Regions from separate parts of the Streptomyces sp. P6-2-1 genome, predicted to be linked through region 1. Evidence: riboswitches for the same ligand, from Rfam matches in the RefSeq annotation. Region 1 holds a riboswitch; the other holds the start of a gene.
The links. A riboswitch is a leader RNA that binds a small molecule or an ion and turns the genes downstream of it on or off. The one in region 1 is predicted to bind thiamine pyrophosphate.
Positions count from the first base shown of each region.

Region 2: linked by a shared signal. The riboswitch ahead of ACQYWQ_RS27460 (purine-cytosine permease family protein) and the one ahead of thiO (glycine oxidase ThiO) in region 1 are both predicted to bind thiamine pyrophosphate.

Region 1 is NZ_CP192513.1:1,471,240-1,486,080, forward strand. It holds gene ACQYWQ_RS06485 (phytoene desaturase family protein) at 1-414, shown strand, start outside; gene ACQYWQ_RS06490 (hypothetical protein) at 897-2,027, opposite strand; gene metF (methylenetetrahydrofolate reductase [NAD(P)H]) at 2,071-2,991, opposite strand; gene thiE (thiamine phosphate synthase) at 3,049-3,786, opposite strand; gene ACQYWQ_RS06505 (Rv2175c family DNA-binding protein) at 3,886-4,251, opposite strand; gene ACQYWQ_RS06510 (NAD(P)/FAD-dependent oxidoreductase) at 4,367-5,584, opposite strand; gene ACQYWQ_RS06515 (TerD family protein) at 5,796-7,907, opposite strand; TPP riboswitch at 8,148-8,258, shown strand; gene thiO (glycine oxidase ThiO) at 8,275-9,405, shown strand; gene thiS (sulfur carrier protein ThiS) at 9,402-9,614, shown strand; gene ACQYWQ_RS06530 (thiazole synthase) at 9,621-10,424, shown strand; gene ACQYWQ_RS06535 (hypothetical protein) at 10,485-10,898, opposite strand; gene pknB (Stk1 family PASTA domain-containing Ser/Thr kinase) at 11,033-12,949, shown strand; gene ACQYWQ_RS06545 (hypothetical protein) at 13,221-13,571, shown strand; gene ACQYWQ_RS06550 (deoxyribonuclease IV) at 13,591-14,454, shown strand; gene ACQYWQ_RS06555 (sulfite oxidase-like oxidoreductase) at 14,533-14,841, opposite strand, start outside.
Region 2 is NZ_CP192513.1:6,504,312-6,519,152, reverse strand. It holds gene ACQYWQ_RS27485 (hypothetical protein) at 1-154, shown strand, start outside; gene ACQYWQ_RS27480 (hypothetical protein) at 207-509, opposite strand; gene ACQYWQ_RS27475 (DEAD/DEAH box helicase) at 700-1,020, shown strand; gene ACQYWQ_RS27470 (M4 family metallopeptidase) at 1,555-3,594, shown strand; gene ACQYWQ_RS27465 (carboxylate-amine ligase) at 3,778-4,917, opposite strand; TPP riboswitch at 5,190-5,284, shown strand; gene ACQYWQ_RS27460 (purine-cytosine permease family protein) at 5,276-6,778, shown strand; gene thiM (hydroxyethylthiazole kinase) at 6,825-7,625, shown strand; gene thiE (thiamine phosphate synthase) at 7,622-8,275, shown strand; gene ACQYWQ_RS27445 (siderophore-interacting protein) at 8,331-9,158, opposite strand; gene ACQYWQ_RS27440 (FecCD family ABC transporter permease) at 9,186-10,202, shown strand; gene ACQYWQ_RS27435 (FecCD family ABC transporter permease) at 10,199-11,353, shown strand; gene ACQYWQ_RS27430 (ABC transporter ATP-binding protein) at 11,350-12,279, shown strand; gene ACQYWQ_RS27425 (ABC transporter substrate-binding protein) at 12,316-13,338, shown strand; gene ACQYWQ_RS27420 (hypothetical protein) at 13,405-13,620, opposite strand; gene ACQYWQ_RS27415 (hypothetical protein) at 13,853-14,497, opposite strand; gene ACQYWQ_RS27410 (ABC transporter permease) at 14,434-14,841, opposite strand, start outside.

The sequences.
Region 1 (14,841 bases):
GTGCTGCGCCCCGGCGACGCCGAGCGGGTCCCCGGCGCGGGGCACGAGGCGGTGACCCTGACGGTGACGGTCCCGGCGGGCGCCGAGGTGCCGGAGGCGTACGTGGCGGAGCTGATCGAACGGGTCGGTGCCACCGTCGTACCGGAGCTGCGCGCGCGCCTGCTGTGGCACGAGACGCTGACCCCCGCGACGGCCGAGGCGGCGACGGGCGCACCGGGCGGCGCGGTCCCGGCCCCGGCACTCGCCGCGGGCGGGGGCCACTGGCTCTACCCGGCCAACTCGACGGCGCTGCCCGGCCTTTACGCGGTCGGCGGCTGGTCCCACCCGGGCGGCGGGTTGCCGCACGCGGGGATGTCGGGCGCGCTGGTGGCAGGGCTGATCGTGGAGGGGGCGGGGTTCACGGGGTCGACGTGAGGGGGCTTGGGGGTGGGGCGGGGGCGGGGGGGCTTGACGCGAGGGCTTGGGCCGGGGTCTCGACGTGGAGGGCTTCGGTCGGGTCTCGACGCGGGGGGTAGGGCGGGGGCTTGCCCCGGGGTCTCGACGTGGGGAGGCGCAGGGGGCTTGAACGCCAGGGGGACTGCCCGGACCGGCCCGGCGGGCGCGAGCCGACAGCCCGTCCAGGCTGGTCCGGCCCGGCGGGCGCGAGCCGACAGCCAGGCGCCCCGCCCCGGGGGCGCGTGGACAGCCCCCTCCCGCCCGGGGGGCGACCCCAATACCATCCTCCCCCAACCCCCCACCCACCCGCCACCGCCATCCACCCGAATCTGTGGATAACTCAGGGAAACCCGCACACCGTCTCACCCGAAAGCGTGAGCAGTTTTCCCGGAAGCTCTGGGGAGGGGTGGCGGTGCGCTCAGCCCCGGTACCCGTACCCCTCGGGAGGGGTGGCGGTGCGCTCAGCCCCGGTACCCGTACCCCTCGCTCCCCTCGTACGAGCCAGCGGGCCACGCTCCGTCCTGCTGCTCCTCGCCCCGCTGCCTCGGCACCCACACCCCGCCGGGCGGCGTCTCCTGCGGGGCCGCTTCCTGCACGGGGTAGCCGTAACCGCCCGTCGCGTACGGGTCGCCGTAGGGGGCCGCGTACGGGTCCGCGTAGGGCTGCGGGTACTGCTCCTGGGGCGCCTGGGGCGCGGCGTACGGCTGCTGCGGCGCGTACTGCTGCCCCCAGCCGTCCGTCGTCGTGCCCCACGTGCCCGTGGCATCGCCCTGCACGAGTCCCGCCCACGTCCCGCTCGGGTCCTGCGGCTGCTGCGGCAGCGCGCCACCGAAGGGGGAGGCGTGCGCGAAGGACGCGGTGTCGTACGTACCGGTCCCCGTGTCGTACGCACCGGCTCCCGTCCCGTACGCACCCGCGCCCGCACCCGCGTCGTACGCGCCCGTGCCGTACCCGGCGGCGCCCGCACCCGGGTCGTACGTCCCCGTCCCGTACACCGGCTGCTGCTGGTCCCACCCGGCGGGTGCCGCCTCGGCGGCGTAGCCGTGGGCGGTGTACGGGTCGTAGCCGGACTGGTAGCCGGGGCTGTGGTCGGCGACCGGGGTCTGCCAGGAGGTCTCCGCCTCCGCGGTGGCCGGCTCGCTCAACACCCCCCTGCCCTCGGCGACGTTGACCGCGTCGAAGACCGCCGTGGTCGCGGCCTCCGGCGTCTCGCCCGCCTCGCGCGCGGGCGCCGCTTCCTCGTCGCCCTCGTCACGCAGGTCGGAGACCTCCAGGGAGGGACCCCGCTCGCGCTCGCCGCGCACCCGCTCGCCGAGCGCGCCGAGCTTCTCCCCCGCCTTGCCCTTGAGCGCCCAGCCGGCCGCGAAGCCGCGCCGGAAGGAGAGCGTGACGAGAGTCTGCCCGGCCGCGAAGGCGAGCGCGCCGAGCACGATCACGAAGACCGAGGCCATGAGCACGCCCAGCACGACGCCGAGGAACCCGGCGAAGGCGAGCAGCCGCCAGCGCAGCCGCGCCTTGTACTGGAGCAGTACCTCCCCGAGGAGCCACAACGCCACTACGGCGAAAGCGAAATAGAGGACCGCCCAGCCCATGTACGCCCCTCTCGCCCCGGCATCGGGGCCGGGGTCCGTCGGATCAGGGCCTGTGGTGGGGCAGGCCCAGATTCTCGTGGATCTCCAGTGTCGCCGTGGAGTTGTTGAGCGTGATGAAGTGCAGCCCCGGGACACCCTCGGCCAGCAGTCGCGCGCAGAACTCTGTGGCGAACTCGATTCCCAAGGAGCGTACCGCCGCCGGGTCGTCCTTCGCCGCGAGCATGCGTTCTTTCAGTGTTCCGGGGAAGTGCGCGGTGCTGAGCGTGGCGAGCCGTTCCAGCTGGCGCACGCTCGTCACCGGCATGACCTCGGGAATCACCGGGGTCTCGCACCCCGCGGCGGCGAGCCGGTCGCGCAGGCGCAGGTAGGAGGCCGGATCGAAGAACATTTGCGTGATCGCGTAATCCGCCCCCGCACGGCACTTGTCGGCGAAATGACGGACGTCGGAGTCCCAGTTCTCGGAGCGCGGATGCATCTCGGGGAAGGCCGCGACACCCACGCAGAAATTTCCCGATTCCTTGATGAGCCGGACGAGTTCGACGGCATACGTCAGCCCGTCCGCGCGCGGGACCCACTCCCCCAGCGGGTCGCCGGGCGGGTCGCCGCGCACGGCGAGGATGTTCCGTACGCCGCCGTCCGCGTACTGCCCGATCATGTGGCGCAGCTCGGCGACCGAGTGCTCGACGGCGGTGAGGTGGGCGACCGGGACGAGCGTGGTGTTCTCGGCGATCGCCTGCGTGGCGCGGACGGTGCCGGTACGGGTGCTGCCGCCCGCGCCGTACGTCACCGAGACGAAGCTCGGCGCGACGGCCTCGACGCGGCGCAGCGCGTTCCACAGGTTGCGCTCGCCCTTCGGGGTCTTCGGCGCCCAGAACTCGAAGGAGTAGGACGGTTTGCCGCTCGCGAGCACCTCCGCCACGGTCGGGTGGTCGGAGGTCCAGGTGGATGCGGTGCCGGAGGCCATACGGGCAGGGTAGCCAGTAGCCGCCGGTCAGCGGCGCGAAGCCGGGCGTTATGCCCGTTACGCGGACTTCTTGTCCACGTGGTGGACAGGTGTGGACGGTGCCGGTGGCGCGGGCGCGCGCGTCTCCCGCGGCAGCGGCACCTCGCGCAGCCTGCGGGCGAGGTCGCGCGCCGCGTGCTCGGGGTCCTCGGCCTCGGTCAGGGCCCGTACGACGACGACGCGGCGCGCGCCCGCGTCGATGACCTCGTCGATGCGGGCCGCGTCGATGCCGCCGATCGCGAACCACGGGCGGGCGGTGCCGAGCGAGGCGGCGTACCGCACGAGGGGCAGTCCCGGCGCGGGGCGGCCCGGCTTGGTGGGGGTGGGCCAGCAGGGGCCCGTGCAGAAGTAGTCGACGCCGTCCTGCGTCGCGGCGGCCGCGGCCTCCGCCTCGCTGTGCGTCGAGCGCCCGATGAGCACGTCGGGCCCGAGCAGGGCGCGCGCCGCGGGGACGGGGAGGTCGCCCTGGCCCAGGTGGAGGACGTCGGCGCGGGCGGCGTGGGCCACGTCGGCGCGGTCGTTCACGGCGAGGAGCTTGCCGTGGCGGCGGCAGGCGTCGGCGAGGACCTGGAGCAGTTCCAGCTCCTCGGCCGCCTCCAGGCTCTTGTCCCGCAGCTGGACGATGTCGACGCCGCCGGAGAGGACGGCGTCGAGGAAGGCGGGGAGGTCGTTCTGCCGCTTGCGGGCGTCGGTGCAGAGGTAGAGGCGGCTCTCGGCGAGCGCGGTGCGCGTGTCGCGCGGCGTTTCGGTCGGCATGCCCCACCCCTGTTCGCATGACCTGGTGATCATGTTCGTATGACCTGGTGATCATGCTACTCGCGCAGGGGTGGGGTCACGGTGGTCCGGGAGCCCGGCTCAGACCGCCAGGGCCTGGGCGCGGCGCTTCACCTCCGTGCCACGGTTCTCGCTCATGGCCTGGGCAGGGGTGCCGGGCAGGGTCGGGTCGGGGGTGAACATCCACTCAAGGATCTCCACCTCGTCGAAGCCGTCGTCGCGCAGCAGGGTCAGCAGCCCGCTCAGTCCGCGCACGATGCGGTTGCCGTCGAGGAAGAGGGCGGGCACGTAGAGGGCGTTGTTCTCGCCCCGGCGCACGGCGACGAGCTGGCCCTCCTTCACCAGCTGGCGCACCCGGGTCACCTCGACGTCGAGCCGTTCGGCGATGTCGGGGAGGCTGAGCCACTCGGGGACGAGCGCTTCGGTCTTGGCATCAATCTGGGTCACGGGACAAGCGTGCCATCCCGGGCGGCACGGCGGTAGCGGGAGGGTCCCCACCGGGGGAAACGGCTCGGGGGAACGCCCTGCGGGAACGCCCGGGGGGGGCGGCCCCGGGAGACGCTCAGCGCGCGGCCGCCTTCAGGGGCCGCGCCGCGTCCGCGAGGAGTACGGGATCGAGCACGGCGCCCGAGGCGATGAGCTTGCGCCCCTGGGCGAGGTCGCGCGGGCGGCCGACCGCGAGGACGGCGGCGAGCCGCCCGTCCTCGCCCAGCCAGCACACGGACCAGGCCGCGCCGTCGGGGGAACCGCGCCGCACGAGGCGGCTCGCGCCCGCGTGGTCGCCCGCGTACTGCACGAAGCGCCCGAACTGCTCGGACCAGAAATAGGGCACGGGGTCGTACGGCGCGGCCTCCTCGCCCGTGAGGACGCGGGCGAGGGTGTGCGGGCCCTGGAGGGCGTTGTCCCAGTGGTGCACGAGGAGGCGCCGTCCGTACCGCGGCGAGGGGAAGGAGGCGCAGTCGCCGACCGCGTGGACGTCCGGCAGCGAGGTGCGCAGCCAGGCGTCGGTACGGACCGAGCCGTCCGCGGCGAGGTCGATGCCGGAGCCTTCGAGCCACCCGGTGACGGGGCGGGCGCCGATGCCCACGAGGACGGCGTCGGCCGGTACGCGCGCGCCGCCCTCCAGGACGACGGCCGCGTCCTCGACGGCGGCGACACGGGCGCCGGTACGGAGCCGGGCGCCCGCTTCGGCGTACCACTTCGCCATCGGCTCCGCGACCTCGGCGGGCAGGGCGCCGCTGAGCGGGTGCGCGGTGGCCTCCAGGACGGTCACGGGGCAGCCCGCCTCGCGCGCCGCCGTCGTGAACTCGGCGCCGATCCAGCCCGCGCCCACGACGGCGACCTCGGCGCGGCGCGCGAGGACCTCGCGCAGGGCGCGCACGTCGTCGAGGGTGTGCAGGAGGTGGACGTGCGGGTGCTGGGCGGTGCCGGGGAGCCGTACCGGCGCGGCGCCTGTCGCGAGTACGAGGTGGTCGTAGCCGAGCGGGCCCTCGCTCGTGTCGATCTCGTGCGCGGCGGCGCGCAGTCCGGTCGCGCGCACCCCGAGTCGCGGTACGGCGCCGAGCGCGCCGAAGTCGACGTCGAAGGCGGAGGTCTCGGCGCTGCCGAGCAGTACGGCCTTGGAGAGCGGGGGACGGTCGTACGGGGCGTGCGTCTCCTCGCCGATGAGCACGATCTCGCCCCCGTAGCCCTCCTCGCGCAGCGCCACGACGGTCTGCACCCCGGCCATCCCGGCGCCGACGACAACGACCCGGCCCCGCTGCTCCTGATCTCCGCTCACGCCCGCAACTCTAGGCCGCTCCCCGCCTCCCCCGAGCCCCCGCCCGTACGAGATCCCGCCCACACCAGGCCCCGCCAGGCGATGCGGGACCAAGGACCGAGGGCGAAGGAACCAGCGCCCTGGGCCGTACGGCGGAGGTGGTCGGGGATGGCGGCACTCCTGCCGTACGCGGCCCGGCACAGCCGTCAGCGTGCCGGGCCGGGCCGGGCGCTCAGACGGCCACCGGTCGCCTGGCCCCGGTGCGCCGCTTCCCGTACAGCCGGTCGAGCGGACCCACGATCACGCCGTGGAAGCGGCTGACGGCGTCGTCGACGCTGCGGATGAAGCCCGACTCGCTGTTGCCGCGCCGTGTGCCCATGCCCTTGAAGAGCGACAGCCGGAAACCCGTGATGCGCTCCCCGCCCTTGGGCAGCAGCTCGCCCGGCTCGTACCGCAGCCGCTCCAGGGTGCCGCGCGGCCCGCTGCTCTCGCCCTCGGTCAGGGTCTCGACGTGCAGGTCGGCCGGTGCCTCGGCGAGGTCCCGCACGAGCCGCTTGGCCCAGGCGAGCGGGTACCCCTGTGCGGGCGCCGCGATGTCGAAGGACGTACGGATCTTCGCGGTCCGCAGGTCCACGGTGACGCCCAGCGCCCCCGCCGTTCCGTCGATGCGCAGTTCGGCGGTGAGCCGTCCCTCCCGGCACAGCGCGGCGGCCATCTCGGTGCGCCGCCCGGCGGCGTCGGTCCCGCGCCGGGCGCGCTGCACCGGCATGACCCGCTGCCCCAGCTCCCCGCCGAGCCCGAGGGAGACCTGCCGCATGAGTCGCTCCCAGCTCTCCACCGCCTCCAGGGCACGCGGATCGCCCTCGCACAGCGTCTCGTCCTGGATGCCGTCCCGTACGGGCACCCAGGCGGGGCCCATGTTCTGGAAGCCGTGGCAGCCGGAGTTGTCGTGGCGCAGGTAGTGGAGCAGTTCTTCGAGCAGCCAGGCGTGGGCGGCGTCGCGCACTCCTTCGTGCCGGATGAGCATCTGGGCCTGGTGCGCGACCTCGGCCCAGGACAGGTGCCAGAGCGCGACCTTGTTCCTGCGCCGCTTGTCGACCCGCACGTCGACGAGCGGACTGCCCTCAAGGGCCACGTCGTTGGAGAGCGTGACGACCGCCTCGTAACCGCGCCGGCTCGCGATGTCCGCGTACGCCTGGACCTGTTCGGCGCGCAGCGAGTTGCCGTTGGTCTTGGTCTCGACGAGAGCGGTCCACAGTTTGCCCGCGCGTTCCACGCGGATCACTCCGTCGGGACGGCGCGGTGAGTCGCCGTGCGGCAGCGACACCTCCGTGAAGGTCTCCATCCGTCCCGCGGGCGCGCCGAAGCCGGCGGTGAGCCGCCGCCCGAACTCCGGCACCTGCGCCATGACGGCGAGCAGCACGGACGTGGCCCGTGTCTCCCGGTCCCCGTCGCTCTTGAGCGCGGACGCGGGGAAGAGGCGCGCGCCGCGCCAGGACTCGCTCTCGGCGAGGGACTTCACGGGTACGGCGGCTCGGGTGATCTTCTTCTTGGCGGTACGGGGCCGGGCCGGGCGTGCCGGGCGCGCCGGGCCTTCCTCGGCGGCGCGCGGGGCGGGGACGGGTGCGGGCGCGGTCGGGGGCGCGGTCTCGGCGCGCGGCGGGTGCACGGGCGCGGGCGCCTCGGCCGTGGCGTCCGTGGCGTCCGTGGTGGCGGTGTCCGTGGCGTCCGTGGTGGCGGTGTCCGTCCGTTCCCCGCCGGAGTGCTCGGGTTCCGGTGCGGCGGCTGCCGTCTCCGCGGCGGCGTCGTCGTCGATGTCGACGCCGTGGTCGGTGACCAGCGCGGCGAAGCCGCCCTCGTAGCCCTGCCCGACCGCACGGAACTTCCAGGTCCCGGCGCGGCGGTACAGCTCGCCGAAGATCAGCGCGCTGACCGGGCCCGGGTCCTCCACCGGGTAGCTGAGCAGGGGGTCGCCGCCGCCGTCGCTCAGTGTCAGGCGTACCCCGTGGAGTTCGTCGAAGCGCAGTTCCCCGTACCGGCTGGCGGCGATGAGCACGGTCGTCACGTCCGCGGGGACGGCCGTGAGGTCGCAGCTGATCCTGTCCTCGCTCCCCTCCCCCACCGGGGTCTTGCCGAGCAGCTGGACGCTGCCGTCGACGGCGCTGGGGTTGTTGTAGAAGTACAGGTCCGTGTCGCCGCGCACCTTGCCGTCCGCGCCGAGCAGCAGGACCGAGACGTCCGCGTCCCCCTCGCCGTCGGGACTCTCCCAGCCGAGGCCGGCGATGACCGTTCCCGTCTCCCCGTCGGTGAGTTCCCCCAGACCGACGTTGGCTCCCTTGATCATGTGCTGCACGCGGCCCTCCACGCCTTCACCCCCACCCGGCACGAGGTCCCCCCTCTCCCCGCCGCGCGCGTCGCGATGTGAACACACGGAGGAGTCCGGGTGAAGACGGTGATTGTATCGGCCACTTGGGACAGCGGGGGCGCAATCGGATTCTTGGGACGGGGACTTGCGCTCGGCGGCGCGCGTGCCCGGCGGCCCGCCCCCGTCTTCTGTGCTTGGCGCCTCCTCGTTAGGCTGTCCCGCGCACACCGCGGGAGTCCGGGCGGACCGGGCTGAGAGGGGGGCTGCGGCCTCCGACCGTATGAACCTGATCCGGGTCATTCCGGCGAAGGGAGGGGGCTTTGTGGCCAGTGGTTCCGATGTCGTCGTGGTCGGGGGCGGGATCGTCGGGCTCGTGACGGCGTGGCGGGCCGCGCTCGGCGGGGCGCGGGTGAGCGTGGTCGATCCCGAGCCGGGGGGCGGGGCCGCGCTCGTGGCCGCGGGGATGCTCGCCGCTGTCACCGAACCGCACCACGGTGAGGAGGCGTTGCTCGCGCTCGGTCTCGCGTCGGCGCTGCGGTGGCCGGAGTTCGCCGCCGAGCTGAGCGAGGCGAGCGGCCGTGATCTCGGGTACCGCGCCTGCGGGACGCTCGCCGTCGCGCTGGACACCGACGACCGCGCCGAACTGCGCGAGCTGCACGCCCTGCACACCCGCCGCGGACTCGACTCGCAGTGGCTGACGGGGCGTGAGTGCCGCCGCCTGGAGCCGATGCTCGCGCCCGGGATACGGGGCGGGCTGCGCGTCGAGGGCGATCACCAGGTCGATCCGCGCCGCGTCGTGGCGGCGCTGCTGCTCGCCTGCGCACGCGCCGGGGTGGAGTTCCTGCGAACGAGGGCGGCGCGGCTCGTGGTGGAGGCCGGCCGGGCGCGCGGGGTCGTGCTCGCGAACGGCGGGCGCGTGGAAGCGGCGCGCACGGTGCTCGCCGCCGGATGTTTCAGCACGGACCTGGCGGGTGTGCCGCCCGAAGTCGCCGTGCCCGTACGGCCCGTGAAGGGGCAGGTGCTGAGGCTGCGGATGGACGGCGCGTACGCGGGCTTCCTGCGGCGCACGGTGCGCGCGGTCGTACGGGGCGGGAGCCTCTACCTCGTGCCGCGCGAGAACGGTGAACTCGTGGTCGGCGCGACGAGCGAGGAGCGGGGCAGGGACACGACGGTCACGGCGGGCGGCGTGTACGCCCTGCTGCGCGACGCGCACGAACTCCTCCCCGGTATCACCGAACTCGCGCTCACCGAGACCCGCGCCGGGCTGCGCCCGGCCTCGCCCGACAACGCCCCGCTCCTCGGCCCCACCGCGCTCCCCGGACTGCTCCTCGCGACCGGGCACGGCCGCAATGGCGTCCTGCTCGCCCCCGAGACGGGCGCTGTCATGGCGTACGCCCTGACCCACGACGCGCTGCCGGATGCCGCGCGCCCCTTCACCCCCCAGCGATTCGTGAGAACCCCGGAGCCCGTGCTGTGAACCTCGACCTGACCGTGAGAGTCAACGGCGCCGAGCGCGCCGTCGCCCCCGGCACGACGCTCGACGCGCTCGTCGCCGGGCTGAGCCGGGCCCGTACGGGCGTGGCCGCGGCCGTCAACGAGACGGTCGTGCCGCGCGGCGACTGGCCGGGGACCGTGCTGGTGGCGGGGGACCGCGTCGAGATCCTGACCGCTGTGCAGGGAGGCTGAGGATTCATGGGCGACGATCCCTTCGTTCTCGGCGGCACCACGTACGGCTCGCGTCTGATCATGGGCACGGGCGGTGCCCCGAGCCTCGACGTCCTGGAGCGCGCGCTGACCGCCTCGGGCACGGAGCTGACGACGGTCGCGATGCGCCGCCTGGACCCGGGCACGCAGGGTTCGGTGCTCTCGGTGCTCGACCGGCTCGGCATCCGCGTGCTGCCGAACACGGCGGGCTGTCACACGGCGGGCGAGGCGGTGCTCACGGCGCGGCTCGCGCGCGAGGCGCTCGGCACGGATCTCGTGAAGCTGGAGGTCGTCGCGGACGAGCGCACGCTCCTGCCCGATCCCGTGGAGCTGCTGGACGCGGCCGAGGTCCTCGTCGACGACGGGTTCACTGTGCTCCCGTACACGAACGACGACCCCGTGCTGGCGCGGAAGCTGGAGGACGTGGGCTGCGCCGCCGTGATGCCGCTCGGCTCTCCGATCGGTTCCGGGCTCGGCATCCGCAATCCGCACAACTTCCAGCTCATCACGGAGCGGGCGCGGGTCCCCGTGATCCTCGACGCGGGCGCGGGCACGGCCTCGGACGTGGCGCTCGCGATGGAGCTGGGCTGCGAGGCGGTGATGCTCGCCTCGGCCGTGACGCGGGCGCGGGAGCCGGAGCTGATGGCGCGCGGGATGCGGCACGCGGCGGAGGCGGGGCGCCTCGCCCACCGCGCGGGCCGCATCCCGCGCCGCCACTTCGCCGAGCCCTCCTCGCCCGAGGAGGGCCGCGCGGACCTGGACCCCGAACGCCCGGCGTTCCGAGGCGCGTGACGGGGGCGTGACGGGGCGGGGGCGGCAGGCGGCGAGGGGCCGCCCCGGGCCCGTACCGCCTCACCTCCCGCCGCGCGCCGCCCCCGTCAGGTGGTCCCTGTACTCCTGGAAGGCGTGCCACCCCGTCGTGTCCCCCGGCCCCATGAGCGTCCCGTCCCCCGTGTCAAGGGCGCGCGCCCCGAGCGCGTCGGCGATGCGCAGGACGACGGGGAGCACGTCGTCCCCGCCGCCGCGCACGTGGAGCATGACGGTGCCGACAGGCTCATCGGAGCCGATGTTCAGCTCGATGGACCAGCCGGGGCCTTCGAGCACCCCCCACGCGGGGTCGGAGAGGTCCGCGTCGGGGACGGCTCCGGCGAGCGCGGTGAGCACGTCGGCGCGCGGCCCGAGGGGAAGCCCCGTGGCGTCCTGGGGCAGTTCCTCCAGCGCGGCGCACCCGTCGGGCGGCCGCAGCACCAGCACGTCCCAGCTCATTCCAGTTCCTTCCGTCCGGCCACGTGGAGGGCGGGCGACAGCGCCCGGTGACCGGGTCCACAGTGCCACCCGCCGCTGACACCGCGTGACACGGCCGCCCCGGAGGGCCCCGCGCGGCCCCGTAGACTCGCCGCGTGGACACAAGGCCGGCCGATCAGAATGCCTCGCTCGTCGGGAAGGTCCTCGACGGGCGGTACCGCGTGGACGCGCTCATCGCGGCAGGGGGCATGTCGACCGTGCATCGCGCGGTCGACCTGCGCCTGGACCGGGTGGTCGCGCTCAAGGTCATGCACCCGGGACTCGCGACGGACGCGGTGTTCGTCGAGCGGTTCATCCGCGAGGCGAAGTCGGTGGCGCGGCTCGACCACCCGAACGTGGTGAGCGTCTTCGACCAGAACGCGGACGGCGCCTGCGTGTACCTCGCGATGGAGTACGTGCCGGGCTGCACGCTGCGCGACGTGCTGCGCGAGCGCGGGGCGCTGAGCCCGCGCGCCGCGCTCGACATCCTGGAGCCCGTGCTCGCCGGGCTCGGCGCCGCGCACCGCGCGGGCCTCGTGCACCGCGACATGAAGCCGGAGAACGTCCTGATAGGGGACGACGGCCGCGTCAAGGTCGCCGACTTCGGTCTCGTACGGGGCGTGGGCACGGCCTCGCAGACGACGGGCGCCGTCCTCGGCACCGTCTCCTACCTCGCCCCCGAGCAGATCAGTGACGCGGCGGTCGACGAGCGCGCCGACGTGTACGCGTGCGGCATCGTGCTCTTCGAGATGCTGACCGGCGGCAAGCCGCACCTCGGGGACACGCCCGCGCAGGTCCTCTACCAGCACCTGAACACCGATGTCCCGGCCCCTTCGGGCTTCTTCCCCGGGCTCGACCCGGCCTTCGACGCGCTCGTCGCCGCCGCCACGGCGCGCGCTCCCGAGGGCCGCCCGCGCGACGCGGTGGCGCTGCTCGCCGCCGTACGGGACACGACGGCGCACCTCGATCAGGCGGCGCTCGACGCGGAGCCCCCGGCGGCGCGCGCGGGCGGGCACGACAACGCCGAGGACCGTACGAGCGTGCTGCCGCGCGCGCTGACGCTGCCCCGCCCCGGCGCGGCGGCCGGGGACGTGCGGCACACGAGCGTGCTCCCTTCGCCGCTCCCGCCGAAGACCTCCGGGGGCGTGGGACGGCCCCGGCGCAGGCTGTGGTCGGCCGTCGTCGTCGCCGTCGTCGTGCTGTGCGGGGGCGCGGGCGTCTGGTACGTCAACGCGGGGCAGTTCACGGAGGTCCCGCGCGTGCTCGCGAAGAGCGAGCGGGAGGCGAAGGGGCGGCTCGACAAGGCGGGGCTGCGGGTCAAGGACGTCAAGGGCCGCTACAGCGCGACCGAGCCGCGCGGCACCGTGCTCGGCACGGACCCGGCCCCCGGCGCGCGCATCCGCGACCACGGCGAAGTGACCCTGACCGTCTCGCTCGGGCCCCGTACGGTCGACGTGCCCCGGCTCACGGGCAAGACCCTCGCCGAGGCGCGCGCGGCACTGCGCGGGCGCGGGCTCGACCCCGGCCTGGTCACGCGGCGCTTCGACCAGGACGTCAGCCAGGGCGCCGTGATCGGCACCGAGCCGCAGGCGGGCGAGAGCGTGAAGGCCGGTTCGGCCGTGCGGATCACCGTGAGCAGGGGCGCGCCCGTGGACGTACCCGATGTGAGCGGCAAGGACGAGGCGGAGGCGCGCGAGGAGCTGTCCGACAAGGGGCTCGACGTGAAGGTCGCGGCGGAGCGGGTCTTCTCCTCGGAGGCCGACGAGGGCGCGGTCGCGAAGCAGTCCCCCGCACCGGGCAAGCGGCTCGCGGCGGGCGACACGGTGACGCTGACGCTCTCCAAGGGGCCCGACCTCGTGGAGGTCCCCGACGTGGAGGGCAAGCAGGAGGACGAGGCGAAGGGGCTCCTGGAGGAGGCCGGGTTCAAGGTGAAGGTGTCCCGCTGGTTCCTCGGGCACACCGTGTGGGACCAGTCGGTGAGCGGCGGGGACACGGCACCGCGCGGGAGCACGGTGACGCTCCGCGTGCGCTGACGCTGCGGGGCGGTGGCGATCCGGGGCGGTGGCGATCCGGGGCGGTGGCGATCCCGGTGCGCCGACGGTCCGCGGCGGGATGCGGTCCGGGACGGGCGGCGGGCCGGGACGGGCGGCGGGCCGGGACGGGCGGCGGGCCGGTGCCCCTGCGCGACCGCGCCCGCACACCTGAACGGTTTCTTCACGAAAGCCGTTCTCCGCACCCGCGCTCCACAGGGCAGACTCTTCCTCTCGGCCTCCACAGGAGAGGCCGTTTCGTGTGGGGGGAACCATGCGTCTGCGTACTGTCGCCGCGAGTGCCGTACTCGTCCTGGGCGCGGGGGTCACCGCGACCGCCTGCGCGTCGTCGGACGGCGGCCCGGCGAGCGAGGGACGTACGGGGCACACCGCCGTCCGGCCCGTCGACGCCGATCCCTGCGCCGCGGCCGATCCCGGCCCCGCGTGCTCGTTCGAGGCACCGGCCGACTGGACGATCGAGGAGGCGAAGCCGAGGAGCGGACCGCCGGACGGGTTCCCCCGGGACGCGTCCCCCGAGGGCTCCCCCACCCCGGCGCCCGACCCCGGCTACGCGCAGATCGACATCGGCGAGGGGACCGCGGCCTCGCCGCCTGTGCTCCCGTAGGGCATGTCACCCTGGACGGGTGAACACCCACACCCGTCACCCCGTCGGCGCGCACGTCCCCGTCGCCGGGGGCCTCGCGAGGACCGGCCTCCCGTACGCACGCGCCCTCGGCGCCGAGGCCGTGCAGGTCTTCGTCGCCAATCCGCGCGGCTGGGCCACGGGCCCGGGGGACCGGGCGCAGGACGAGGAGTTCCGCACGCGCTGCGCGGCCGAGGGCCTCGGCGCGTACGTGCACGCCCCGTACCTCATCAACTTCGGCTCCCACACCGAGGCCACCGTCGAGAAGTCGGTGGCCTCCCTGCGGCACTCGCTGCGCAGGGCGCGCGCGATCGGCGCGCGCGGTGTCGTCGTGCACACCGGCTCGGCGACCGGGGGCCGCACGCGCGAGGTCGCGCTCGCGCAGGTACGGGAGCGGATGCTGCCGCTGCTCGACGAGCTGGACCACCCGGACGACCCGGACCTGCTCCTGGAGCCGACGGCGGGGCAGGGCGCCTCGCTGTGCGCGCGGACGGGGGACCTGGGCCCGTACCTGGCGGCGCTCGACGCGCACCCGAAACTCGGCGTGTGCCTCGACACGTGCCATGTGCACGCGGCGGGACACGACCTGAGCGCGCCCGGCGGCGCGAAGCAGACGCTGGACCTGCTCGTGGACGAGGTGGGCGAGGGACGGCTCAAGCTCATCCACGCCAACGACTCGAAGGCGGCGGCCGGCTCGCACCTGGACCGGCACGAGAACATCGGCGCGGGCACGATCGGCACGGATGCCTTCGCCGAGTTGTGCGCCCACCCCGCGACGGCGGGCGTCCCGCTGATCATCGAGACGCCGGGCGGCGAGGCGGGACACGCCGCGGACGTGGCGCGCCTCAAGGAACTGCGCGGCTGAGCACGGCCGAAGGGCTCACCTCCCCGGCCCGTGACCGCCGAAGGGCCCACCACCCCGGCCCGTGACCCGCCGGAGCGCTCACAGTCCCGGCCCGTCCCCCGCCTCCTCCTGGTAGGAGTACCGCTGCTCGCGCCAGGGGTCGCCGATGTTGTGGTAGCCCCGCTCCTCCCAGAAGCCGCGCCGGTCGGCGGTCATGTACTCGACGCCGCGCACCCACTTGGGGCCCTTCCAGGCGTAGAGCTGCGGGACGACGAGCCGTACCGGGTAGCCGTGCTCGGCGGTGAGGGGTTCGCCGTCCTTGTGGGTGGCGAAGACGGTGCGCGGCGCGGCGAAGTCGGCGAGCCGCAGGTTGGCGCTGTAGCCGTACTCGGCCCACACCATGACGTG
Region 2 (14,841 bases), 5.0 Mb from region 1:
CCTGGAGAGGTTCGGGCTCACCAGCCGACCGGGAACCGTCTGGCTGACCTGGGATTTCCAGCTGCCCGGCGACATCACGCTGCTGCTCACGAGCGAGGCGCGCGGCGCGCTGGAGCAGGTCTACGTCAGCACGGTGTCCAACGGCGAATTCTGAGGTCCGCGCGGGAACGGGTCGGTGCTCCTCCCGAGGAGCACCGACCCGCCGCTCACACCGGCGCCGTCCCGTTCCCCGTCGCCCGCCCCGATTCCGCCGTGTCCTCGCTGACCCAGTCGAGGAGGATTTCGCCCTCGGTGCCGGTCGGGAGGCGCAGGATGAGGGCCAGGCCGGCGAGGTCGGCGAGGGCACGGGAGCCGGATGCGGCCTCCAGGGTGACCGTCCAGGGTTCACCGTGCCCCTCGGGCCCGTCCGAAGGCTCCAGGACCGCGAGGGCGACGACGACGTCGATCCCGGCCGCGCTCACCCCCGTGCCCTCGCCGACCAGCAGGGCGGGACCTTGGTAGCTGCGCATGGGTTCTCCTCGCCTCGCGCGCCGGACACTCCGCCCTCCAGGCTGCTCCGGCCGGACCCCGCGCGCATCCCGGCGAATGCCCCGCTTCGCACCGTTTGACAGAAATGACCGTGATGAGACGCTGGGTGGTGCGGGCACCGCAGTCGCGCGCCCCGTACGCACCGGGGCCCCGCACCACCCAGGAGGCCGCATGTCGAAGCACCACCGCTCCCAGTCCGAGGAGAACAGCCCCCGTCGGGGGATGCCGCGCAGGCCCGATGACGACCGGCTCGCCGCGCGCACGGAGGAGGAGCGGGTACGGGCCGGGCTCGACGCGTACAACCCCGGCGAGGTCCCCCCGGCGACGGACACCAATCCGCCCAGGCGGGTGACCGAGAGCCGGCAGTACCAGGACGAGAAGACGGAACTCGACCGCGAGGTGCGCAAGGGCGAGATCCGCCCGGACGGGCTGGAGTCGCGCCGGGAGCGCACGGAGGACGACCCGTACCCGCCGACGCGGTACGAGGACTGAGCCGAGCCCGCCGGGCGGGGAGAGCGGCGGCGCGGTGCGGACCGGGCGGTGACCCGGTCCGCACCGCGCCGCCTTTTTGTGCGGCTCGCGTGCCCGTGAGGGCAAGAAATACGAAGGAGACGCGACCTCCGGGGCACATTTTCCGGCCAACGGGGGCTCAAACCTGATGATCTATGCGCGTCACACGGGGCGGGTCCCGGGAGGAAGCGGGGAGAGACGGGCCATCCGGACGATTCAGCGGGCGGCGACATTGCGGGCACATGTCGGCGGGGGACGAAGCGGGGCTTTCCCGGCCGGACGGCAAGCGGCTTCTTTTCCAATTCTTTCCCGGGGAACGGGTCCGCATAGCGGCCCCGCGCGTCCGGGAGCCGAACGGAATCCGCCAACCTCGTGATGCGCACCTGACAAGCACGCGCCGGGGCTGCCACAGTCTCCCTCGGCCAGCGGTCGGGCACGCTTCTTCCCCACCGCCCACCGCGGGCTCTTCGTCACCCCACCGGCCGCCTGTGCGCGGCCCGTTGAAGGAGCCCTTCCTTGAGACGAACCTCCTCCCGTCGCGCCGCCGCCACCGGCGGCGCGCTGCTCGCGGTCTCCGCGCTGCTGACCGCCGCGACGCAGACGGGCGTGGCCACGGCCGCGCCCGCCCCCACAGGGAAAGCCGCCTCGGCGGCCAGGCCGGGAGCCCTGCCGGCGCAGCTGACCCCTGATCAGCGCGCCGAACTCATCGCCAAGGCACAGAAGAAGAGCGCGGCGACCGCCGAAGAGCTGAGTCTCGGCGCTCAGGAAAAGCTCGTGGTCCGCGATGTGATCAAGGATCAGGACGGCACGCTGCACACGCGCTACGAGCGCACGTACGACGGGCTGCCCGTGCTCGGCGGCGACCTGGTCGTCACCACGGACCCGGCCGGCGCGACCGGCAAGGTCGTACGGGCCTCGCAGGCGAAGCTCAGTGGTGTGAGGACCACGGCGAAGGTCCCCGCGGCGACCGCGCAAGAGCAGGCGCTCGGCGCGGCGAAGGCGCAGGGTGCCGCGAAGCCGGCGACCGACCAGGCGCCGCGCAAGGTGGTGTGGCTCGCCGGGGGCAAGCCGGTGCTCGCGTACGAGACCGTCATCGGCGGGCTCCAGGAGGACGGGACGCCCAACGAACTGCACGTCGTGACGGACGCGGCGACGGGCGCGAAGCTGTACGAGTACCAGGGCATCGAGAACGGCACGGCCAACACGCAGTACAGCGGCACCGTGACGATCACCACCACCAAGTCCGGGTCCACGTACAACCTGACGGACGCGACGCGCGGCGGGCACAAGACGTACACACTCGCCAACAAGACCTCGGGCACGGGCACGCTCGTCTCGGGCCCCGACGACGTGTGGGGCGACGGCAAGGGCACGACGCCCGAGACCGCGGCGGCCGACGCGGCCTACGGGGCCCAGGAGACCTGGGACTTCTACAAGGACACCTTCGGACGCAACGGCATCCGCGGTGACGGCGTGGCCGCGTACTCGCGCGTCCACTACGGCAACCAGTACGTCAACGCGTTCTGGGACGACAGCTGCTTCTGCATGACGTACGGGGACGGGTACGGGAACGCCGCGCCGCTCACCGCCCTCGACGTCGCGGGCCACGAGATGAGCCACGGCGTCACCTCGGTGACCGCGGGCCTCAACTACAGCGGCGAGTCCGGTGGGCTGAACGAGGCGACGAGCGACATCTTCGGCACCGGCGTGGAGTTCTACTCCAACACCGCGACCGACCCGGGTGACTACCTCATCGGCGAGAAGATCGACATCAACGGCGACGGCACCCCGCTGCGCTACATGGACAAGCCCAGCAAGGACGGCGCATCGGCCGACAACTGGTCGTCCACGCTCGGCAACAAGGACGTGCACTACTCCTCCGGGCCCGCGAACCACTTCTTCTACCTCCTCTCGGAGGGCAGCGGCGCCAAGACCGTCAACGGGGTGAGCTACAACTCGCCGACGTACGACGGCCTTCCGGTCACCGGCATCGGCAGGGACAAGGCGCTTCAGATCTGGTACAAGGCGCTCACCACGCAGTTCACCTCCACCACCAACTACGCGGGCGCCCGTACCGGGACGCTCGCGGCGGCCTCCTCGCTCTACGGGGCGACCTCGGCCGAGTACAAGGCGGTGCAGGACGCCTGGGCGGCGATCAACGTCGGCGCCCGCTCGGGGGGCGGCACGGACCCGGGCACGCCCGGCGGGACGGTCTTCTCGTCCACCACCAAGGTCGCGATACCGGACGCCGGTTCGGCGGTCACCTCCTCCGTCGCGGTGACGGGCCGCAGCGGCAACGCGCCGTCGAACCTGTCGGTCTCGGTGGACATCACGCACACCTACCGCGGTGACCTCGTGGTGGACCTCGTCGCCCCCAACGGCACGAGCTACCGCCTCAAGGGCTCCAACGCCTCCGACTCGGCCGACAACGTGAAGGCCACCTACACCGTCAACGCCTCCTCGGTCGCCGCCAACGGCACCTGGAAGCTCAAGGTGCAGGACGTCTACTCGGGTGACACCGGGAGCATCAACGGCTGGTCGCTGACCTTCCCGTAAACCCCCTGCGCGACCTCGGCGGAACGACCCCCGCCGCACGTGGTGCCCCGGCCGCCCGAGGTGGCCGGGGCACCACTCCGTGCCAACCGGGGCCGGAACAGCGCGGTCCCGCACCTCCGTCCGCCCGTGTCCCCGCCCCCCTCCCTCCGTGCCCCCCGCACCCCGTCCGCCCCGCTTCCCCCGTCAGCCCACCACCCCCCACTCCCCCACGTCCCCCGGTCCCTGCGCCACCGCCCGCTGGCGCCGCGCGGGCTCGCCCCGGCGGAGCACGTCCCGTACCACCGCGGTGACCTCCTCCTCGTCCCCGAGGTCGGCCAGTGCCTCGCCGACGTGGTCGAGCAGCGCGGCGACCGCCTCGCCCGCCGGCACCGCGGTACCGCTCCCCGGGTGGACGAGCGAACCGCCGACCCCGTACCGCGCCGCCGTCCACAGTGCGGCGGCGACGTCGTGCGCGGGGACGGGCGCGGGGACGCGGCCCGCCGCGCGTTCGCGCAGCGCCGTCACCACGAGCGCCCGCGTGAGCCCGGCCTGCGCGGCGACCTCGCCGACGGTCGGCATGACGTCGGCGACGCGCACCTCCAGGGTCGGGACGTGCGCCGACGGGCGCGCGAGCCAGTAGGCGTTGCGGGCGCGCTCGGGGAGTACGCCGGTCGCGAAGAGCCTGCGGTGGGTCGCGTCGTAGTCGGCCGCGTCGGCGAAGTACGGCGGGATCTGTGTCGTGGGCCAGCGCGAGAGGACCATCGTGCGCCAGCTCGCGAAGCCGGTGTCGACGCCGTGCTCGTACGGGGAGTTCGCCGAGAGCGCGAGCAGCACGGGCAGCCAGGGGCGGAGGTGGTCGAGGGCGTGCACTGCGGCCTCGCGGTCGGGGACGCCGACGTGGACGTGGCAGCCGCAGGTCTCGGTGCCCCGGGCGAGGAGCTGGTAGAGCCCGGAGACATCGCGGTAGTGCGGGGCCGCTGTGGGGGTGCGGGGCGGCGCGTGGCGGGCGGCGGTGCCGTGGGCGAGGACGCGGCAGCCCGCCTTCTCCGCCGCCTCGACGAGGCGCTCGCGGGCGGCCGCGACCTCGGCGCGCAGCTCCGGCAGGTCCGCGCACACCGGGCTCGTGGTCTCGATCATGCTGCTGAGGAGTTCGCGCTGCGGGACCGTCACCGCGCCCTTGGGGTGGAGCCTGTGGTGCACGTCGAGTACCCGTTCGGCGGCGTCGACAGGGACCAGGGTCTCGGCGTCGACCAGCAGGAACTCCTCCTCGACACCGAGCGTGGGGGGTGCGCTGTGGGCCGCGGGTAAGCCCGCGCCCCCGCTCTGCGTTGCGCTGGCGGGCATGCGGCAGCTCCTCGGGAGTGGACTGGGTCGCGGCGGGCCCGAACGGCGGGCCCCGGGGCCGGGCCCATCCACCTTGCCGACGGCGCGAGTGACGCACGAGAGCGCATACGGGGCGCCCCGGCGCACGGAGTCCGCGATTCCGCCGCGCGGCGGGGCGGGCGTGACAGGGCCGGTCCCCCGTTGCGCCGGAGGCGCTCTCCCCGGGTTCCGCCCCGGGCCCTGCCCTCCGAGCCCCGCGGGGGCTCGCTCACCGGGCGCGTTACTCTTGCCCCACACCGGACACGGGGTGCCCCGCCAGGGGGCTGAGATCACACCCGTCGAACCTGAACCAGCTCGTACTGGCGGAGGGATGTCTTCCATGTCATTGCCGCATGCCCCCGGTCGCGCCCCGGAGGGCGCGGCTCCGCAGCAGGCCGCCCGGGTCTTCGGCGGCCGGATGCCCGAGGCCCCGGGGGATCTGCGCGTCGAGGCGCACGGCATCGCGCCCGTGCCCGACGACCGGCGCTACGGCGGTCCCGGCCGGCTCTTCACGGTGTGGTTCGCGCCGAACCTCACCATGACAGGCGTCTTCACGGGCACGCTCGGCATCGTCCTCGGTCTCGACTTCGCGACGGCGCTCGCGGCTGTCGTCGCCGGCACGCTGCTCGGCGCTGTGCCCGTCGCGTACCTCGGTACGTGGGGCAGCAGGACCGGGGCCGGTCAGCTCCCCCTCTCGCGGCTCGCCTTCGGGCCCGCCGTCGTGCTCCCCGGCATCCTCCAGTGGCTCTCTTCGATCGCGTGGGACGCGCTCATCGGTCTCTTCGGCGGGGACGCGCTCGCGCGTCTCTTCGACTGGCCGTTCTGGCTCGGGGTGCTCGTCATGATGGCCGGGCAGGGGCTCGTGGGCGCGCTCGGTTACGAGGCGATCCACCGGCTCCAGAAGCTCATGTCCTTCGTCCTCGCCGTGGCCTTCGTGGTCCTCGCCGTGAAGATGCTCGACGGCGTGAGCCCCACGACGTCGGGCAGCGCGCACGGCATGGACCGCTTCGGCGCGATCATGCTGACCAGCACGGTCGCGCTGAGCCTGTCGCTGTCCTGGGCCCCCTACGCGAGCGACTTCAGCCGCTATCTGCCGACGGAGACCTCGCGCACCCGGATGTTCTGGTACACGCTGCTCGGCGTGAGCCTGTCCTTCGTCGTCGTCCAGACGCTCGGCCTGTGGGGCGCTTCGGTCTTCACCGACCAGACGGCGGGCGGCGTGGAGAAGCTGCTCGGCGGGGGCTGGCTCGGCGCCTTCGGGCTGCTCGCCGTCGCGCTCGCCGCGCTGTGCAGCAACGCGATGAACGACTACAGCGGCTCGCTCGCGCTCCAGACGGTGGGCGTGCGCGTCCCGCGCCCGCTCGCCGCCGCGGGCGCGGCGGCGCTCGGGCTCCCGCTCGTGCTGTGGATGCACGCGGCCGACACGACCGCGCGCTTCCAGAACGTGCTGCTCTTCGTGGGCTACTGGATTCCCGGGTTCGTCGCCGTGGTCGTCGTGGACTGGCGCGCGCGGGCGAGGGAGCGGGCCCGCACGGGTACCGGGCACGCAGGTACGGGGCATACGGGTACGGGGCACACGGGTACCGGGCACGCGGGTACGGGGCGGACGACCGCGGGGCTCGACCTCGCCGCCGAGAGCGCGCGCCCCGTGCCGTGGTGGCCCGCGCCGCTCGCCTTCCTCGTGGGCTTCGGCGCCGCCGTGCCCTTCATGAACACCTCGCTGTACGCGGGCCCGGTCGCCGACGCGCTGCACGGCGCCGACCTCGCGTACTACGTCGCCTTCGCGGTGGCACTGCTCGTCTACGCGCCGCTGCGGCTGCGCACCCGGCGCGCCGCCGCGTGAGCCCCGTGCCGCCGCCTGATCCCCGTCCCCCCTCTGGAGTGCCCTCATGACCACGGACCATCTGGAAGCCACCCGTGCCGCGCTCGCGCGGGTGCGCGGCGCCGAGCCGCTCGTGCAGTGCCTGACCAATACGGTCGTCACGAACTTCACGGCGAACGCGCTGCTCGCGCTCGGGGCCTCGCCCGCGATGGTGGACATCCCCGGCGAGGCGGACGCGTTCGCACGGATCGCGGGCGGAGTGCTCGTCAATCTCGGTACGCCGCACGCCGAGCAGCGCGCCGCGATGACGGAGGCGGCGAAGGCGGCGCGCGAGGCGGGCACGCCGTGGGTGCTCGACCCGGTCGCGATCGGCGCGCTCCCGGTGCGTACGCCGCTCGCGCACGAACTGCTCGCACTCGGTCCCGCGGTCGTACGGGGCAATGCCTCCGAGATCCTGGCGCTCGCCGGTGCCGGGGCGGGCGGGCGCGGCGTGGACGCGGCCGAGAAGGTCGAGCAGGCCGCGGAAGCGGCGCGCGAGCTGGCCCGTACGAGCGGCGCGGTCGTCGCGGTGTCGGGCCCCGTGGACCTCGTGACGGACGGGGCGCGCACGGTGCGGATCGCGAACGGGGACGCGCTGCTCACGCGGGTGACAGGCGGGGGCTGCGCGCTCGGCGCGGTGATGGCGGCCTTCACCGCCGTCACCGAGGACGCGTTCGCGGCGACGGTGGCCGCGGTGACGACGTACACGGTCGCCGCCGAGTCGGCGGGCGAGGGGCGCCCAGGACCCGGGACCTTCGCGGTCCGCTTCCTCGACGCGCTCGCCGCGCTCCGGGACGCGGACCTCGTGGCGCGGGCGGCGCTGTCGTGAGGCCCGATCTGTCGGTGTACCTGGTGACCGACACCGCGCAGTGCGCCGCGCGCGGGCGGACCGTCGCCGAGACGGTCGCCGCCGCCGTCGCCGGCGGGGTCACCGCGGTGCAGGTGCGGGAGAAGGACGCGGGCGGGCGGGCGTTCCTTGAGCAGGTGCGCGCGGTGGCCGGGGTGCTGCCCGCGCACGTGACACTCCTCGTCAACGACCGCGTCGACGTCTACCTCGCCGCCCGGGCCGCCGGGGCGCGCGTGCACGGCGTCCACGTGGGCCAGTCGGACCTGCCCGTCGCCGCGGTACGGGACCTGATCGGCCCGGACGCGCTGCTCGGCCTGAGCGCGGCGACGCCGGAGGAGCTGGCGGCGGCCTCGGCGGCACCCGTCGACCACGTCGGTGTCGGCGCGCTGCACGCGACGACGACGAAGGCGGACGCGCCGCCCGCGCTCGGCGTCGAGGGCTTCGCGCGCCTGCTCACTCCGCCGGGGCTGCCCCCCGCCGTCGCGATCGGCGGCGTGGTGCCGGGCGACCTGCCCGCGCTGCGCCGCGCGGGCGCCGCGGGCGCGGCGGTCGTCTCGGGGATCTGCGCGGCCGCGGACCCGGAGGCGGCGGCGCGCGCCTACGTGGCGGCGTGGGAGCGGGGCGCGCGCTGAGGCGGACGCCGCACGGGAGGCCCGGGCCCGCCCCCGGCCCTTCGGGTCGCCGCGCTCAGACCGTCTCGGCGACCTTGGCGCGCTCGTGCTTCCAGTAGCCCGAGAACGTGATGCGGTCCTTCGGCAGGCCCGCGCGGTGCAGGTGGCGGCGTCCCTCGGTGGCGAGCTTCGACTCGCCGACGACGAAGGCGTAGCCCGTCGCGGCGAAGGACTCGTGGCGGCGCAGCGCCGCGAGGGCGGCCTCGCCCGGCACGGCGTGGGCGTCGTCCCGTACGACCCAGGTGATCTCGATGCCGTCGGGCGCTTCGAGTTCCCTGCGGTCACCGGCGAGGGGCACCTCGATGAGGGCACGGCCCCGCGTGTGCGCGGGCAGCGAGCGCAGGATGCCGGCGAGGGCGGGAAGGCCGCTCTCGTCGGAGACGAGATGGACCTCGCTCGCGTCCTCGGGGCAGTCGAAGACGATGCCCTGGTCGTAGAGCGCGACGGGGTCGCCGGGCGCGACGGAGCAGGCCCAGATCGCCGCCGCGCCCTCGGGCTCGCCGCCGGGGCCGCAGTGCACGACGAAGTCGATGTCCAGCTCGCCCGTCTCGGCGCGGAAGCCCGCGACGGTGTAGTTGGCGCAGTGCGGCCGGATCTCCTCGGGGAGCGCGAAGTACGGGTCCCACCAGCGCTGTCCCGAGAGTTCGGGCAGTTCGAAGCCCGTCTGGTGCGGGAGGCGCAGGAAGAGCCTGAACCAGTGGTCGTAGCCCTGGTACGGGAAGGTCGCGAACTGGGGGCCGGTCACCGTCACGCGGTGCATGGACGGGGTGAGTCGCGTGCCGCGCAGCACCTCTCCGCGGAACAGGGTCGGGTTCTTCGGCATCAGCCGGGGGTTCTTCGCCACGGAATTAGGCTAGCCTAAGCTGACTTCGTGCCCAAGCCTCACCCTGTGTTCGCCCCCCGCCGTGGGGGCGCACTCGTTCTCCTGTCGCTCCTGCTGCTCCTCATGGCGGTCGCGAGTCTCCTGCTCGGCAGCAACCACCTGTCGGTCTCCGCCGTGCTCGACGGCCTGACCGGCTCGGGCTCGCGCGCCGACCACTCCGTGGTGTGGGGCTCGCGCGTACCGCGCACCGTGCTCGGCGCCCTCGTCGGCGTGTGCCTCGGCGTCGCGGGGACCGTGATGCAGGGGCACACGCGCAACCCCCTGGCGGACCCCGGCCTGTTCGGCGTCTCGGCGGGCGCCGGGCTCGCGGTCGTGCTCGGCGCGTACGTGTGCGACGTACGGAGCGGCGGGGCGACGGTGTGGCTCGCGCTCGCGGGGGCCGCCCTCGCGAGCGTCGCCGTCTTCGGCATCACCGTCGCGGGCAGCGGCACGGCGAGCCCCGTACCGCTCGCCCTCGCGGGCGCGGCCGTCTCCGCGCTCCTCGGCGCGCTCACCTCGTTCCTCACGCTGACCGACCGTGATTCGCTCGACGCCTACCGGCTGTGGGTCGTCGGCTCGCTCGCCGGGCGGCAGACCGATGTCCTCACCTCCACCTGGCCGTTCATGGTCGCCGGGCTGCTCCTCGCCGCGCTCAACGCGCGCGCGCTCGACAACCTGTCCCTCGGTACGGAGGTCGCGCACGGCCTCGGCGAGAACGTGCCGCGCGCCCGCGTCGTCGGCCTCCTCTCGCTCACCCTCCTGACCGCCGCGGCGACCGCCGTCGCGGGCCCCATCGGCTTCGTGGGCCTCACGGTGCCGCACGTCGCCCGCGCCCTCGTCGGCACCGCGCACCGCTGGGCGCTGCCCGCGGCCGGGCTTGTCGGGGCCGTCCTCGTCCTCGCCGCCGATGTCGTCGGGCGGCTCGTCGCAGGGAGCGCCGAGATCGAGGTCGGCATCGTGCTCGCCGTGATCGGCGGTCCCGTCTTCGTCGCGGTGGCACGCCGCAGATCGCTGGTGGCGCTGTGAGACACGACATCCGGGTAAGGGAACGGGCCGCCGACGGCGTACGGGCACCCGCGGGGCCGGACGGCCTCACGCCGCGTACCGGCACACGGCCCGTCACGCCCCGTACCGGCGTGCTGATCGGGCCCGTCGGGCTCGCCTGGCGCCCCCGCGTCCTCGTGGTGACGCTCGTCGCGCTCGGGCTCGCCCTCGCGCTCCTCGTCGCCTCCGTCGCCGTCGGCGCGACGGCTCTCCCGCCGCTCACCGTGGCCCGCGCGCTCACCGGGGGCGGCAGCCCGACCGACCACTTCCTCGTCGTGACGCTGCGGCTGCCGCGCGCCCTCACGGGTGCGCTCGCCGGGCTCGCGCTCGGCGTGGCGGGCGCGCTCACGCAGACGTTCACGCGCAATCCGCTCGCGACGCCCGACATCCTCGGCGTGACCTCGGGGGCCTCGCTCGGCGCGGTCTCCGCGATCGTGCTGGGCGGCGGCGGGTACGCGATGGGCGCGGCCGTGCTCGGCGGCACCGTCCCCGCGGCGGCGACGGCGGGCGCGCTGCTCGCGGCGGTGCTCGTGTACGGGCTCGGGCTGCGCGGCGGGACACAGAGCTACCGGATCGTGCTCGTCGGGATCGGCGTCGGGGCCACGCTCGACGCGCTCACGAGCTATCTGCTCGTCAAGGCGCAGATCACGCAGGCGACCGCCGCGTCGGAGTGGCTCGTCGGGAGCCTGTCGGGTACGTCGTGGACGAGCGTGTGGCCGCTGCTCGTCTCGACGGGGACCGGCTTGCCGCTCGCCCTCGCCACCTCGGCCGCGCTGGCGCTCGGTCAGCTCGACGACGACGTGGCGACGGGCGTCGGGCTCGCGGTGCGCCGCCACCGGCTGCTCGTCATCGCACTCGCCGTGCTGCTGACGGCGGGCGCGGTCGCCGCGGCGGGCCCGGTCGGCTTCGTCGCCTTCGTCGTGCCGCAGATCGCGGTACGCGTGAGCCGCGCCGCGCGGCCTCCGCTCGCGCTCTCCGGGCTGCTCGGCGCGGCCCTCGTCCTCGGCGCCGACCTCGTCGCGCGCACGCTCTTCCCCTGGGAGGTGCCGGTCGGAATCCTCACGACCGTGGCCGGTGCCCCGTACCTGATCTGGCTGCTCGTGCGGCACCGCAAGGAGATGACGTCGGCATGACCGTTCCGAAGGCCACAGGGCCCGTCCTGGAAGCGCGCGGCCTGCGGCTCGCGTACGACGGGCGGACCGTGATCGACGGGCTCGACCTGTCGCTCGAAGCGGGGAGTGTCACGACGTTCCTCGGCGCGAACGGCTGCGGGAAGTCCACGCTCCTCAAGGCGCTGGGGCGGCTCCTGCGGCCGGTCTCCGGCGAGGTGCTGCTCGACGGGACACCCATCCGGCGCGTACCGGGGCGCGAGGTGGCGCGGCGGCTCGCGATCCTGCCGCAGAGCCCGGTGGCCCCCGCAGGCACGACCGTGCGCGACCTCGTCATGCGCGGCCGCAACCCCCACCAGAGCTGGGCCCGCCCGTGGACGCCGCACGACGCGGAGGTGGCGGAGCGGGCCATCGCTGCGACGGGCCTGGCCGAGGTCGCGCGCCGCGATGTCGCCTCGCTCTCCGGCGGGCAGCGGCAGCGCGCCTGGATCGCCCTCGTCATGGCACAGGAGGCGAGCACGCTGCTCCTGGACGAGCCGACCACGTACCTCGACCTGACGCACCAGCTGGAGGTGTTGCGCCTCGTGCGGCGCGTCAACCGCGAGCAGGGCACGACGGTCGTGATGGTGCTGCACGACCTGTCGCTGGCGGCACGGTACTCGGACCGGCTCGTGGTGCTGCACGAGGGCGGGATCGTCGCGGACGGCACGCCCGACGAGGTGCTGACGCCCGCGCTCCTGGAGCGCGCCTTCTCCCTGCGGGCACGGGTGGTGCCCGACCCGGCGACGGGGACTCCGCTGGTGGTGCCGGAAGCGGACGACGAGGCGGCCGGAACGCGCGCGCAGACGGAGGAGCGGGAGGGAGCGGGCGGCCGGACGGGCGCGGAGGAGCGGGAGGGAGCGGGCAGCCGGACGGGCGCGGAGGAGCAGGTGGGAGCGGGTGCCCGGTGACACGCCGCTCAGTTACTTAGGTTAGCCTCACCTTTCATGAACCTCCCCCGCTTCGGCGCACCCCGTGCCGCCGCCGTGGCCGTCCTGACCGCGGCGGCGCTCCTCGTGACCGGCTGTTCCTCCGACGACGGCTCCTCCGGTGACGGCTCATCGGCCGCGAAGGCCGCGTCGGGGCCGTGGACCTTCAAGGACGATCTCGGCAAGACCGTGAAGCTCGACCACAGGCCGCGGCGGATCGCCGGGCTCAACGACGTGCTGGTGTCGTTCATGAACTACGGGGTCGAGCCCGTCGCCTCGTTCGGCTACAGCTCGATCACCCAGGACAAGCGCTTCGCCGGTCTCGACACCAAGGGCGTCACGCCGGTCGGCACGACGTACGGGGCGATCAACCTGGAGAAGCTCGCCGCGGCGAAGCCCGACCTCATCGTCACCAACGTCTACCCGACCGACGCCAAGGGCACGATCGACAAGACCCAGCCCTCGTACGGCTTCAAGAACCTGGAGCAGCAGAAGCAGGTCGAGCAGATCGCCCCCGTCGTCTCGCTCTACATGGGCGGTGACGGCGCGAAGGTCATCGCACGCACCACCGCGCTCGCCACGGCGGTCGGCGCGAAGAAGGCCGTGGTCGCCGCCGCGAAGAAGAAGTTCGACAGCGCGAAGCAGGCGCTCGCCGAGGCGGGCGGGAACACGGAAGCGAAGGTCACCGTCCTGTACGCCGACGCGGACGGCGTGAGCGTCGCCCGGCCGGCCGACGACCCCGCGCTGCGCCTGTACCGCGACATCGGCGTCCCGATGACCGTCCCGAAGCCCAAGGGCTACTACTGGGGCAACTACAGCTGGGAGAACGCGGGGAAGATAGGCGGCGACCTGCTCCTGCTCTCGCAGGACGGCTACCAGACCGCCGACCTGAAGAAGCAGCCCACCTTCGCCGAGGCACCCGCGCTCACCTCGGGACAGGTCCACACCTGGGAGTCCTCGGGCATGGACTACGTCTCGCAGGCCGCGTACATGAAGCGCCTCGCGGGCTGGCTGACGAAGGCGAAGGCCGTCACGAAGTGACCGGTAACCGGTCGCCGTCCCGGTGGGAGGACGCGACCGGCGCCGTACGCGCGGCGTCCCTGACGCTCAGGGCCTGCGGTCGCCCCTGGGCGGGACGACAGTGTTGTGGACGAAGTGGGAGCCGTACCGCGAGCGGTGCGCGGCCGCCTCGCCGCGGGCCTTCGCTTCGAGGCGCAAGCCCTCGGCGTCCTCCGTACGGGAGTGCGGGCGGCGCAGCAGCTTGGCGACGAGCAACACCCCGAACAGCACCAGCACGCCCAGCAGCAAGCCGATCGTGACCACGACGAGTCCCCCTGCCTCCCGCGCCCCCGCGGAGTCGTAGCGTCCCTCGTACGAGGGCTGCCCAACCTACCCCCTCCCTCCGCCCCCGGCAATCGGCGCACCCCGCGCGGACACCATGAACCGGCGCCGGGCGTGACTCAACAGGACGTTGGAATACGGGAGTTCACCGGTGGGGCGCGCGGAGGCGGTCCGCTCGTCGGCCGCGGCTCCGGGCGCCCCGTACCGACCGGGACTACCAGCCCGCCTTCGCGCCGTCGTACGCCTTGCGGCAGGCGGCGTTCGTGGCCTCGGCGGAGAGCTTGCTCATGGCATTCGTCCAGACCTTCTTGGCCACCGTCTCCAGGCCCCGCGTCCTCTCGGGGACCAGCGGCGCGAACTTCTTGAGTGTGCCGACGGATGAGGTGGCGAACTTGACGCACACCGCGCCGCTGGTCCTCCTGTACCGCTCGTCCAGATCCGTCGCCACCGCCTGGCCGTTCGCCGTGGCCCAGTTGTTCCATGCCGTGCAGGCGGGCTGCGTGAGTGCCTCCTGGTCCGCCTCGCTCAGCGCCCCGACCTCGGCGAACAGCGCGTTCTTCGCCTTCTCGGGCACGGTGAAGTACGCGACGGGGAACTTGTCGAGGGTCTTCAGGAGCGCGTCCTGGCAGGCGGGCGGCAGGGGGGCCGCGAGCGGCGCCCGGCTCGCGAGCGCCCCCAGCCCGGCGCGTGCCTCCGGTGCGACGTGTGCCCCCGGGCCCGCGTGTGACTCCGATGCCGCGTGTGCCTCCGGTGCCGCGTGTGCGAAGGAAGGGACGGTCACTACGGAGGCGGTCACTACGGAGGCGGAGAGGACGGCGGCGGCGATGACGGTGCTCCGGAGGGTGCGGCGAAGGGCCATGAGGGTGTGCTCCTTGGGGAGAGGCGGGGACCGCGACGGGCCGGGAGCGCGTCGCGGGTACGGCGGCGGAAGACGAGGAAGGCGCAGGACACGGCCGCCGCGCACCACAGGATCTGGATCTCCAGCCCGCGGGCGGATGAGTCCGTGGAGAAGGCCGCGGCCATGCCGGTCTGCACCGCTCCGTACGAGGGCAGGAAGCGGACGAGGGCGCTGTCGGACCCCGAGCTGGACAGGGGGTTCTGGAGGGCGACGTCGAGGATGCTGATCATGAGGATCGCGAACATCCCCTCCACCTCGTGCCGGAGGACCGAGCCGAAGACCACGCCGAGCGCGCCGTACGTCAG